2 regions of the Enterococcus sp. AMC1157 genome follow, and region 2 is predicted to be linked to the other one. Evidence: a T-box and tRNA genes for the amino acid it is inferred to sense, from the RefSeq annotation. Region 2 holds a T-box; the other holds one or more tRNA genes.
The links. A T-box is a leader RNA that pairs with one kind of tRNA and senses whether it is charged. The one in region 2 lies ahead of leuS (leucine--tRNA ligase), so its partner is inferred to be a tRNA-Leu.

Region 1 (6,417 bases), 1.4 Mb from region 2:
ATGTCTTTAATCCGTTTTAATCCTTGGCAAAGTTATCATAAACAACCTTTTGGTGCTGTTAAAGTAAATAATCTCGCCCGATTATCCGTAGAGGTAATCGGGGAGTATGTTTTCCAAGTAGTTTTAGTTATCCATAAAGATCATCATGAAGAGCAACGAGTTTTGATGGAAAAACAAGAAAATGACTATTATTCTTATCAATACTTCTTTAATCAAGGGAAAGGTTTATATTTCTATCATTTTGAAGTGTATTCAAAAGTGGCTGATAAAGTAGTGACTGAATATTATGGAGCGAGTGAAACGGGAGGAGAAGGGAAGAGTTTTTCTTCACCTAAGGATATTTGGGAATTTCAGATTACTTGTTACGAAAAAAATGAGACAACACCTGACTGGTATCGAAAGGGTATTTTTTATCAAATTTTCCCAGATCGTTTTAATAATGGCAACCCAGATAAAAAAGTTAATGCGCCTAAGAAAAATACCTTTCTTTATGCAACAGAAGAAGATGAACCTGTCTATGTAAAAGGACAAAATGGTGATATCTTACGTTGGGATTTTTTTGGAGGTAACTTACAAGGGATTATTAAAAAAATACCTTACTTAAAAGAATTAGGGATTACAGGAATTTATTTAAATCCTATTTTTGAAGCATGTAGTAATCATCGTTACGATACTTCTGATTATTTTAAAATTGATCCAATGTTAGGGACTGAAGAAGATTTTAAAGAGCTTTTAGAAGAACTACACAAAAATGATATTCGAGTTATTTTAGATGGTGTCTTTAGCCATGTTGGACAAAATAGTCGTTATTTCAATGTTAATGGTGAATATGGTGAAGATATAGGAGCATATCGTAATCGTCATAGTGAGTTTTTTTCTTGGTTTAATTTTATCGATTACCCACACGATTATGAATCTTGGTGGGGCATTAAAGATTTACCAGAAATCAATAAACATGACCATAAATTTCAAAATTATATCTATGGTTTAGAAAATAGTGTATTAACAAAATGGAATGACTTTGGCATTGATGGGTGGCGATTAGACGTTGCGGATGAGTTGCCAGATGAATTTATTAAAGGAATTAGAAATAATTTAAGTCGTTATTCAGATGCTGTTTTAATTGGTGAAGTTTGGGAAGATGCGTCCAATAAGATTTCTTATGAGGTACGCCGAGAGTATATTCTGGGAGATCATTTGCATGGAGTGATGAATTATCCATTACGAGATGGTGCCATTGATTTATTAAATGAACGTAAATCTCCTGAGTTGATTGCTAAAGGCTTAACTCGTTTGTATGAAAACTATCCAAAAGAAATTTTCTTCAATAATTTAAACAATATCGGAACCCATGATACTGAACGTATTTTAACAATGGTTGGCAATCACGTAAAAAAATTAGATTTAGCATTTGGTTTTATGTTCTTATTTCCTGGGGTACCTTGTGTGTATTATGGAGATGAAGCAGGTCTGACTGGTAGAAAAGATCCTGAGAATCGTAAATTTTTCCCGTGGAATGGTGTGAATCAAGAAATCTATGACAACTGTCAAAAATGGATTAAGTATCGTACTGGAAATAAAACATTGGAGGAAGGAGACATGAGTTTCTTCTATACCGATGACTTATTTGGGATTTTAAGAAGAAATGGCAATGAGTATGTAGCAATGTTAATGAATCCAACTAATTATCCAAAATTTATTAGTAGAGATTTAACATTTATAGCTGAAGAAACACCAATGACTCAAGAAATTCGTAGACGTTTGACCAATCGAACCTTAAATGAAAATAGTTACTTCTTAATTAGTAGTCAACAAAAACAGCAAAGTATCGATCGTATTCGAAGTACGGTAGCTGGTTCACTTGTCGATAATTAATTATTAGAGATTTGAGATTAAATATCTGAAAAATAGAAGAGAGATATCGTTTGTAAGGATAATGAAGTGTCCCTCTACAGGGCAAAAGTCTCTCTGTTTTTCGGATATTTTTTTAATGAAAACTTATTAATTAAAGTATTTTAATTCTTTGTTTATTTGAATCTAGTAGTAGTAAAATAAGAGTATAAGAGCTTTGTAGAGACTGTCGTATTTTCTACAAATATGGTATGATAAAAGAAATATGGTGTTAAAGGAATGAGTAGATTATGGCAAATTTTGATGATATCAAGCGGAAACATTTTCGTTTTCCTGCATACTCTGATGATACAGGCGTCAAAATACAATCAGAAAGAAGATATCCATCATTTTCAACTGATGAAAATTGGATTATGACTGAAGAAGATCCATCAGCGAAAGTTTATAGAAACGAAAAAACAGAAGCGCGTTCATTAAGACGTTCACCAAAAGTGAGTCATGAAAAAGCGGGTCAAAGTATCCAGCAGAGAGAAGAATTAAAGCGTCATAAAGAAAATCTTCCAGACTATGCAAAAAAATATCAAACAGAAGTGACTCCAACAGGAAAGAAAAGACTTTTTGGAGATACCGGTCAATCTAGTTTCAAAGTTAATGAAAGAAAAGCTGAACCATCACCAAGTAACAAATCATTAAAAAGAGAATATTCAGGTCGTTCTTATTTTGTTCCTAAATATATTCCTGCTTCAATGATTCCTGATGAACCAGCGAAGGATGTTTCAAATCAAGAATTGCTTGATTCAATGAAAAAAGATAGTTACTTGATGTTTGATACAGAACCAACAGCTTTCCAAGATCGAAAAGATTCTGATCCAGCAGTAAGTAAATTTAAACAACCTAGTTCCGTTGCGATGTCTAGAAGTCAATACCGTGAACAAACAAAAAATGAAAAGAAAAAACCTATCTTAGATCGTTCTTTAAAAGGACTTATTGAAGACGAAAGTACTGAAAATGGAGCTCAAGGTTATTTTAATTAAAAAAAGTACGTTGGTTTTGTAGCCAATGTACTTTTTTAATCTTAGTGGTCGGTATGAATTGTGTGTACCTTGGCAAAATGATCGTTTTGGATGACGCAGTATCGACGGACGACAAATTGGTTTCTGCTATTATACTCTCCTGCAACTACAACAGTAGCATTTTCAGCTACTTCAAATAGAAACATTAAACTGTGAAAAGCAATCAAACAATTAATATCATTTAGATTAAATCTAACTAGAGGAGTGCCGTTGTCTAAGTGCTTTAGTATTTTTATTTTTGATATAGATCCTTTGATAGTCTTCATATTTATCAACTCCAAAGATTATTCATCTCTATTATACAAACGTATGTTCGTTTTAGTCAAGAAGATAATTTTTCAATAAAAAAAGGCCTGTGACATAGGTAGTTTAACAATAAAATATCTGTAGGATAGAAGAAAATCATTCTATTTTTTGGATATTTTTGTCTTGCTTTTACTCATGCCACAGATCCTAAATTTAATGCGGAAGACGGGACTTGAACCCGCATGAGCGTTCGCTCACATGACCCTCAATCATGCTTGTCTGCCATTCCAACACTTCCGCGATAACAATAAAATCTTACTGGTTATCTAAATGAATGTCAATAGAAGAAATAATTATGTTTTTTTTATTTTTTTACAGATTACTTTCCGTTTATTCAGAATATTTGCTATAATATGAACATTAAAAAAATAAATATACATGAAATATTGTTTATTGCTTAATCCAGGTAAGTTGAAAAGAGGATGACTATGAGAGATTTTGAGAAATCAAGTAAACTTGAAGGTGTTAGTTATGATGTTCGTGGCCCAGTTTTAGAAGAAGCGGATCGTATGCAAGAAGAGGGAGTTAGTATTTTAAAATTAAATACTGGGAATCCCGCAACTTTTGGTTTTGAAGCACCTAATGAGATTATTCGTGATTTAATTATGAATGTCCGTTCATCAGAAGGATATTCTGATTCTAAAGGTATTTTTTCTGCTCGTAAAGCAATCGAACAGTATTGCCAATTACAAGATTTTCCTAATGTGACGATTAATGATATCTATACAGGTAATGGTGTAAGTGAGTTAATCACGATGTCTATGCAAGGGCTATGTAACGATGGCGATGAAGTTTTAGTTCCTATGCCTGATTATCCATTATGGACAGCATCGGTTTCTTTAGCTGGAGGAAAGCCCGTTCATTATATTTGTGATGAAGAAAGTGAATGGAACCCCGATATTGCAGATATTCGTTCAAAAATTACTAATAGAACAAAAGCAATTGTGTTGATTAATCCAAATAATCCAACAGGAGCCGTGTATCCGAAAGAAATTTTGGAGCAAATTGTTGAGATTGCACGAGAATTTGATTTAATTATTTTTTCTGATGAAATTTATGATCGTTTGTTGATGGATGATTATGTTCATGTCCCAATTGCGACTTTAGCGCCTGATCATCCGGTAGTTACTTTTAGTGGTCTATCTAAATCACATCGTGTTGCTGGTTTCCGAGTGGGATGGATGGTAATTAGTGGAGATAAACGCCATATTAAAGATTATATTTTAGGATTAAATATGTTGTCATCTATGCGTTTATGTTCGAATGTACTGTCACAGCAAATCGTTCAAACTGCTTTAGGTGGTTATCAAAGTATTGATAAATTACTTTTACCTGGTGGTAGAATCTATGAACAAAGAGAATATATACATCAAGCAATCAATGATATTCCAGGACTTTCCGCTGTGAAACCAAAAGCTGCTTTTTATATGTTTCCTAAAATTGATACTAAACGCTTCAATATTTTGGATGATGAAAAATTTGTGTTAGACTTTTTACATGAACATCATGTTTTATTGGTACATGGTGGTGGATTTAATTGGCAAGAACCAGATCACTTCAGAATTGTGTACCTTCCAAATATGGATGATTTAAAATTGACTACTAATAAAATGCGGGAGTTTTTAGAAACCTATCGACAAAAATAATAAAAGCAGCTCTCTTGATATAGAAGAGGGCTGCTTTTCATTTTATTCGGGAAGTAAGTCACAGATTTTTTTGCTGACAACCATACGGCCGCTATATTTATCCATGATTTCTTTAGAAGGTTCGTTAATTTGTACTAAAAATGAATTTTCGTATTCTCTTTCAATGAAACCAGATAAAGTAAGGTTTTCCCATTTGAATGTTACGTTTGTTTTCGTTTCCATAAACGTCACTCCGATCTAACTAATAAAATTTCCGAACATTAGAAAATTGATAATACTTTTTTAAACATTATGTGTTAAAATGAGCAAAAAGCAAAATGCGAATTAGCATATTTAGGAGGAATTATGAATCAACAAGAAAGTTTTGGAGAAACAATTAAACAAATAAGGAAAGACCAGAATATGACGCAGAAAATATTAGCCCAAGGAATTTGTGCCCAAAGTGTGTTGAGTCGTATCGAAAATGGTTTGGAAATTCCCAATGTACTTGTGTTACAAAGCTTGTGTCAACGCTTAAATGTGACAATGGAACAAATTCTACATTCTGAGTCAGAAGAAATTCAACGAGTCAAAGCATTATTTAGTCGAATTCATTCTTATTTGATTCACAAAGAATATCAGAAGATGTCTGAATTACTAAAAGACAAGAATATAGTGGATCATCTTCATTTTGATACGGATTTTCAATTATATTACTATTATTTGGGTAGCTGTGAATTTTTTCTAACGAAGGAATACAATCAAGCAATTCAATCTTTAAAAAAAGGACTTTCTTATACTTATTCAAAAGATACAAAAACTATTTCTCCTATTGAAATTCTTATTATGAGTTGTTTAGGAAGAGTGTACAGTACCATACATAAATATGAAAAAGCACAAGAATACTTAAAAATGAGTCACGAAGAAATAAATCATATTCCAGAAGAAATTACTCGTTTTGAATTAACCAAAATCTTCTTTAACTATGCCCAATTTCTTTACGATACTGAACAATTTTCCGAAGCATTAACTATGTCCAAAGAAGGAATTAGATGGGGCCAACGAAGATTAAGTTACTATCATATGGAAGAGTTATTCTCACTATGTGGCCAAATCTATGAAAAAACCAATAAAAATAGTGAAGCGGAGTTGTGTTTTGAGTATGCAAAAGTAATGAAAAAAATCTCTGAAATGGTGTAGACCAGTATTGACTTATTTCTCATTTAGGAGTAGTTTAAAACTATAGAGATGTCTTGAATAATAAAGATAAATATTAAATTTATTAATAAGAACAAGGAGAGGAATATAAATGAGAACTTTTGTGTATGGAGATAAATTTTTCTTTCAATCAGGAGTCAAAGGACCGGGATATTTGGAGATAATTGATGGAAAGTTTGGTAATTATTCCACTGACTTATCTGACCAAGAAGGAAAAGTTATTGACTACTCTGGAAAGTGGATTGCGCCAGGACTAGTTGATACACATATCCATGGATACAAAAATCATGATGTTATGGATAATGATGCAGATGGAATTAAAGTCATGTCGGAAGCTCTACTTT
Region 2 (6,417 bases):
TTGGTGCTAACAATTGAACAAAACCTTCAACATATTCGTATGGCAATGCATCTGCTTTATACGCTTCATTAACAAAAACCATCATTTGAGAAATCGCCGTGTTAAAGTGTAGTTGCTCATAATCTTCTGTTACTTTTTTAACTGTTTGGTTATAAGCTTTTGTCAGTTTACCGTCATTCACAGTCGTAATACGATCACGCATTTTGCCGTTTTCATCAACAATCAAACGCCACACACGATCCAAGAATTTACGGCTTCCTTCCAAACCATTTTCACTCCAAGCAATGGATGCATCCAATGGTCCCATAAACATTTCATACAAACGTAGAGTATCTGCTCCATATTGTTCAACAACATCATCTGGATTGACAACATTCCCACGAGATTTAGACATCTTTTCATTATTTGAACCCAGGATCATCCCTTGGTTGTATAGTTTTTGGAAAGGTTCTTTTGTTGGAACCACACCGATATCATACAAGAATTTATGCCAGAAACGGGCGTACAATAGATGCAAGACCGCATGTTCAGCTCCACCAATATAGATATCCACTGGCAACCAACGTTCTAGTTTTTCATAGCTTGCCAATTCTGTTTTATTATGAGGATCGATAAAACGTAGGAAATACCATGAACTTCCTGCCCATTGTGGCATTGTATTCGTTTCACGACGGCCTTTTTTGCCTGTTTCAGGATCAACAACATTTACCCAATCATCAATATTTGCCAGTGGAGATTCTCCTGTACCACTTGGACGAATATCCTCTGTTTTTGGTAAACGCAATGGCAATTCTGATTCTGGAACAGTCGTTGTTGTGCCATCTTCCCAATGAATAACTGGAATTGGTTCACCCCAGTAACGTTGACGAGAAAACAACCAATCACGTAGGCGATAACTAATTTCTTTTTTCCCAACCGCTTTTTCTTCCAACCACGCAACAATTTTTTCGATTGCGTCTTCTTTATTCAATCCATCCAGGAAATCAGAATTGATGTGTAGTCCGTCTTCGGTAAAGGCCGCTTCTTCGACATTGCTACCTTCAAGAACTGGAATAATTTCCAAATCAAAGGTTTTTGCAAATTCATAATCACGTTCATCATGGGCTGGAACTGCCATAATTGCTCCTGTACCGTAAGTTGCTAGTACATAGTCGGCAATCCAAATTGGAATTTCTTTACCATTGACTGGATTAATAGCATAAGCTCCTGTAAAGACGCCTGTTTTTTCTTTCGACAAATCCGTACGATTTAGGTCTGATTTTTTCGAAGCTTCATCGACATAAGCCTCAACTGCTGCACGTTGTTCATCAGTTGTAATTGCTTGAACCAAATCTAATTCTGGAGCCAAGACAGCATAAGTTGCACCAAACAAGGTATCTGGACGTGTCGTAAAGACTGTAAAATCTTTATCTGATTCTGCCACTTTAAAGGTCACGTTAGCCCCAACTGAGCGACCAATCCAATTACGTTGCATATCTTTAATGCTTTCTGGCCAATCTAGCTCTTCCAAGTCGTCAATCAAACGATCCGCATAAGCGGTGATTTTTAGCATCCATTGACGCATTGGACGGCGAATAACATCATAGCCCCCACGTTCACTCTTGCCATCAATCACTTCTTCATTCGCAATAACTGTGCCTAATTCTGGTACCCAGTTTACTGGAACTTCTGCTTCATAAGCCAAGCCATGCTCATATAGCTTAGTAAAAATCCATTGCGTCCATTTGTAATATTCTGGATCAGTTGTATTAATTTCACGATTCCAATCATAACTGAAGCCCAATGAATTGATTTGACGGCGGAAGGTTTCAATATTTTTTTTCGTAAATTCAGCAGGATCATTTCCTGTGTCTAGGGCATATTGCTCCGCTGGTAATCCAAAGGCATCCCAACCCATTGGATGCAATACATTATAGCCCTGGCTACGTTTGAAACGAGCTAAAATATCCGTTGCCGTATAACCTTCAGGATGACCTACATGTAGCCCTTGCCCTGATGGATATGGAAACATATCTAATGCGTAAAATTTTGGTTTTCCTTCTTTATCAAGTGTATTGAAGGCATTTGTTTTGGCCCAATTTTTTTGCCATTTCTTTTCAACTTCTTTGTGATTATAATTCACCACTGACTCCCCCTAATTGCAATAGTATAAAATTAAAAAGCCCTATAAGAAGCACAAAAAAGCCTCTTATAGGACGTAATTACGTGGTACCACCTATCTTCACTGGAATATCCAGCCTCAAACGTTTTAACGGTCGTCACCGTATTTTCTCTACTATTCGTTCAAGAAAACAATCACTCAAAGGCGAGTTCAAAAGGTCTTTTGCACATTTCCACCACCCATGTGCTCTCTGTAAAAAGATCGCTATTTACTATTCCTTCTCAAGCGTGAGATTATCATTGAATACATACTATCAAAAATAAGTAGTGAATTCAATTTATTTATTTAGATTGCGAAAATTCATCTAAATATTGCTTTAAATTCGTTAAAAAAGCCGTCCCGATGGCTGAAATTTTACGTTTTTTCTTTTTAATCATCACCATCTTATTCTCAGGAGAGTCCACCAGTGGAATTAATACAATTCCTTGGTTTTGAGGATTTTCCACTAGTCCTGAACCAGATCCATAGGCATTGGTTCGTTGTAAGATTCCCGTCAGTGTTGCACGATCACTCGTATGAATGACTTGGGAAATCCCTGGGAAATCAATTAAGTCCTCCGCAAAGTAAGTATAATTATTGGTTTCTTGCGTAAAACGAACTTGAGCAAAATCATGTAAGTCATCCAAATGAATTTCTTTTTTTGTTGCCAATGGATGCTGAACCCCCATAAAAATATGCGTGCGAAAAGTTGTTAATTCTTCATACTCTAACTCTCCGTTTTCTAGTAAGCGGCTTAAACCAGCTTGGTTGGATTCATTAAAGAGCAAAATGCCAATTTCACTACGGTATTGCTCAACATCTTTGATAACATTCAATGTTGTACTTTCAAAAATACGAAAGTCCTCATACTCGGGGAAATCATGAATCATTTGACTCATAATAATCGCTAAGAAATCATAGTGTTGACTAGAAATCGAAAAATGTTTTTCATTGGAATCATTGGCTAAATAACGATTCTCTAAGAGCTCTACTTGTGCCAGTATGGGTTGAGTATACTGGAAGAAGTCCATCCCCTCAGAAGTTAAAGAGGCTCCTTGTCTCGTCCGCTCAAAAAGTTGGACATCCAACTCTTTTTCCAATTCCTTAATCGCATGAGACAAGCTCGGTTGAGAAATATATAACTTTTTAGCTGCTTCTCTAAAACTCCCATTATTGGCAATCGCTGCTACATAACGCATTTGTTGGATATTCAATTTCTCTTCCCCCTGCTTCATTGATTTTAACTAATATAGTACGGTGTGAATCAAGGAAGGTCAATGTTTTTATGAATTTAATAAAAAATCCAAACAATATAGCGTCCGAAAACTACTATATCGTTTGGATATGTTTAAACTACCATTCACTATTTTACTCTTAAATTTTGACCAACATAAATCGTATCTGATTTCAAATTATTCCATGATTTCAATTGATTGATTGTTGTTCCATTACTTTCAGCCAGTGACCAAAGACTATCTCCACTTTTTACACTATATCTTCCATTCGAGTTACTATTTGTTGAAGTAGAATTAGAAGCTTGTGGTGTAGAAGGAGTCGATGTTCCTTGTTTCACCACTAATTTTTGCCCTGGGAAAATCAAATCACCACTTATATTATTCCAGTTGCGTAGTTGAGTTAACGTGATTCCATGTCTTGAAGCAATTGTTGATAAGAAATCGCCAGACTTCACTGTATACGTTTGGGAACTTGTATTATTGTTCGTATTTGTATTCGTATTATTGTTAGTATTTGTCGGTGTTGATGGTGTGCTTGGTGTCGTGCTACCACTGGCACTACCTTGTTTCACCACTAATTTTTGGCCTGGGAAAATCAAATCACCACTTATATTATTCCAGTTGCGTAGTTGAGTTAACGTGATTCCATGTCTTGAAGCAATTGTTGATAAGAAATCGCCAGACTTCACTGTATACGTTTGGGAACTTGTATTATTGTTCGTATTTGTATTCGTATTATTGTTAGTATTTGTCGGTGTTGATGGTGTACTTGGTGTCGTACTACCACTGCTACTACCTTGTTTTACCACTAATTTTTGCCCTGGGAAAATCAAATCGCCACTTATATTATTCCAGTTACGCAGTTGAGTTAACGTGATTCCATGTCTTGAAGCAATTGTTGATAAGAAATCGCCAGACTTCACTGTATACGTTTGGGAACTTGTATTATTGTTGGTATTTGTATTTGTATTCGTATTATTGTTAGTATTTGTCGGTGTTGATGGTGTGCTTGGTGTCGTGCTACCACTGGCACTACCTTGTTTCACCACTAATTTTTGGCCTGGATAAATTAAATCACCAGAAATGCTATTCCAACTTCTCAACTGACTTAACGTAATTCCATGTCTTGAGGCAATCGCTGACAAAGTATCCCCAGAACTTACTGTATAAGTAGTACCATTTGTTGGTGTAGACGGTGTATTCGTACCAGAATTTCCTGAACTACCTGATCCACCTGTACCAGTATTGGTCATCCCACCCGGTACACCTGAAGCTGGAGAATCAAAACGAGTTAAATTATACTGAGAAATCACTCGATTCAAAGTAGTATTGTAATTTGGATCTGTAGCATAACGTCCTGTTAACCAAGCAGTTGCATCTTGATAAGAATTTGTATTACTTTTCCATGCACCCGCATAATAATAAACACCAGATTGGAAAGAAACAGTTTTAATCGTTCGTGCATTATCTTGGAAAGATTCTAGGAAAGAAGGATACTTTCTAAATGGTTCTTTCATCGTAACAAATTGACCATTAAGATACTCTTGAGTATTCATATACACACTTTCGCCGTTATAACTTCCTTTAATTCCAAATAAGTTATGGTATGGAGCTCTAGATAATAAGCTTTGTCCCCACGCACTTTCAATAATAGCTTGAGCAATCATTACAGATGCATATAAATCATTGGCATCAGCAATCGGTTTGGCATGAACCGCCATATCTTCAATAAACGCAGCTGGGCTTGGCGCAGAAAAAGCAGTTAGTGTTGCTGTAACTGGTGCAGCAACAACCTCCACGAGCGCATCTTCGGCTGTTTCTTCTTCAACTACTGAAGATTCCACAACTGTTTCAACAGTCTCCTCTACCGGTGCTTCCGCTTGATCTTCTACACTCTCTTCAATAATTTCTTTTGCAGTATCTATGTTTTCGGATGATTCAACTGGGACTTCACTAGTAACGATTTCTAATTCAACGGTGGATTCCTCTGTATCAGCAGGAGTAACAATTTCTGTATCAATTTCATCTGCATGAATTTGTACTAATGGTAATAAGGGCGTAACAACAGAAGAAGCAGTAACAGTTAAACTTAAAACTGTGGCACTTTTTTTCATATTCTTCTGAAATTCTGTTTGTTCAGCAAGCTTTCTTCGCTCTTTTCTTGATAAATTCTCTCCCATTATTAAACCTCCGATATTTATATAATAATGATGAACTTAGTATACATGGTTCTGTGATTGAATTAAAGATTTACAACAACAATTTCATAATTGTAAAGTGTCTGTAATATGCTTTTCTTTTTACTCTTTCTTGAACATAAAAAAAAGGCACGCAATTTACTTATAATTTTTCCAGAACCCGCACACTTAGTCGTCTGTGGTATAATAATCGGATGAAAAATAAATGTTTAAAGGAGCTGCTATGAAAAATAAAACTCACTTTTACTTATCTGGAATCATCGCTTTAACTGTCTTTGCTTTTTTTAGCTATCTCGTTAGGTTCTCTACAGATCGGCTATCTTCCATCGATCAATCATTAACTGATGCCATTCGATATTTCTATCCCATTGGAACTTCTTTTTTCCTAGGAGTAACTAAATTTGGCAATCCTGCAGTCGTCATTATTATCTTTCTGATTATTCTGCCTCTACTCATTTACAAAAAATATTCGATTGAAGCCATCTGGTTTGGTGCTGGCGTAGTTGGTATTGCTGGAATTTTAAATTTTTTGATTAAATTGATATTTATGCGTGAACGACCAACTTTAGAACATTTGGTTACTGAACATAGTTATAGTTTCCCTAGTGGACACTCGACTGGTAGTATGGTCCTTTACGGAACCCTGATTTTTTTACTTCCAATTTTTATCCAAAATAAAACCTTATTACGCAGTTTACAGTTCTTTTTGGGTCTTTTTATTTTGTCAATTGGTGTTAGTCGAATCTTCATTGGTGTCCATTTTCCAAGTGATGTTCTAGGAGGTTTTTCTTTAGGTCTTGCTTGGTTACTACTGACCTATCCTATCTATAAAAATGCTAAAGAC

Region 1: it has a tRNA-Leu gene. The T-box ahead of leuS (leucine--tRNA ligase) is inferred to sense a tRNA for this amino acid. The anticodon was not compared.

What each region holds. Positions count from the first base shown of each region.
Region 1 is NZ_CM177099.1:255,594-262,010, forward strand. Features, by position in the region: gene AC4BBX_RS01250 (glycogen/starch/alpha-glucan phosphorylase) at 1-20, shown strand, start outside; gene AC4BBX_RS01255 (glycoside hydrolase family 13 protein) at 1-1,875, shown strand; gene AC4BBX_RS01260 (hypothetical protein) at 2,142-2,885, shown strand; gene AC4BBX_RS01265 (hypothetical protein) at 2,927-3,190, opposite strand; tRNA gene AC4BBX_RS01270 (tRNA-Leu) at 3,388-3,470, opposite strand; gene AC4BBX_RS01275 (pyridoxal phosphate-dependent aminotransferase) at 3,659-4,876, shown strand; gene AC4BBX_RS01280 (DUF2187 domain-containing protein) at 4,919-5,098, opposite strand; gene AC4BBX_RS01285 (helix-turn-helix domain-containing protein) at 5,222-6,055, shown strand; gene nagA (N-acetylglucosamine-6-phosphate deacetylase) at 6,165-6,417, shown strand, end outside.
Region 2 is NZ_CM177099.1:1,640,907-1,647,323, forward strand. Features, by position in the region: gene leuS (leucine--tRNA ligase) at 1-2,122, opposite strand, end outside; T-box leader at 2,189-2,396, opposite strand; gene AC4BBX_RS07885 (LysR family transcriptional regulator) at 2,443-3,354, opposite strand; gene AC4BBX_RS07890 (LysM peptidoglycan-binding domain-containing protein) at 3,504-5,555, opposite strand; gene AC4BBX_RS07895 (phosphatase PAP2 family protein) at 5,797-6,417, shown strand, end outside.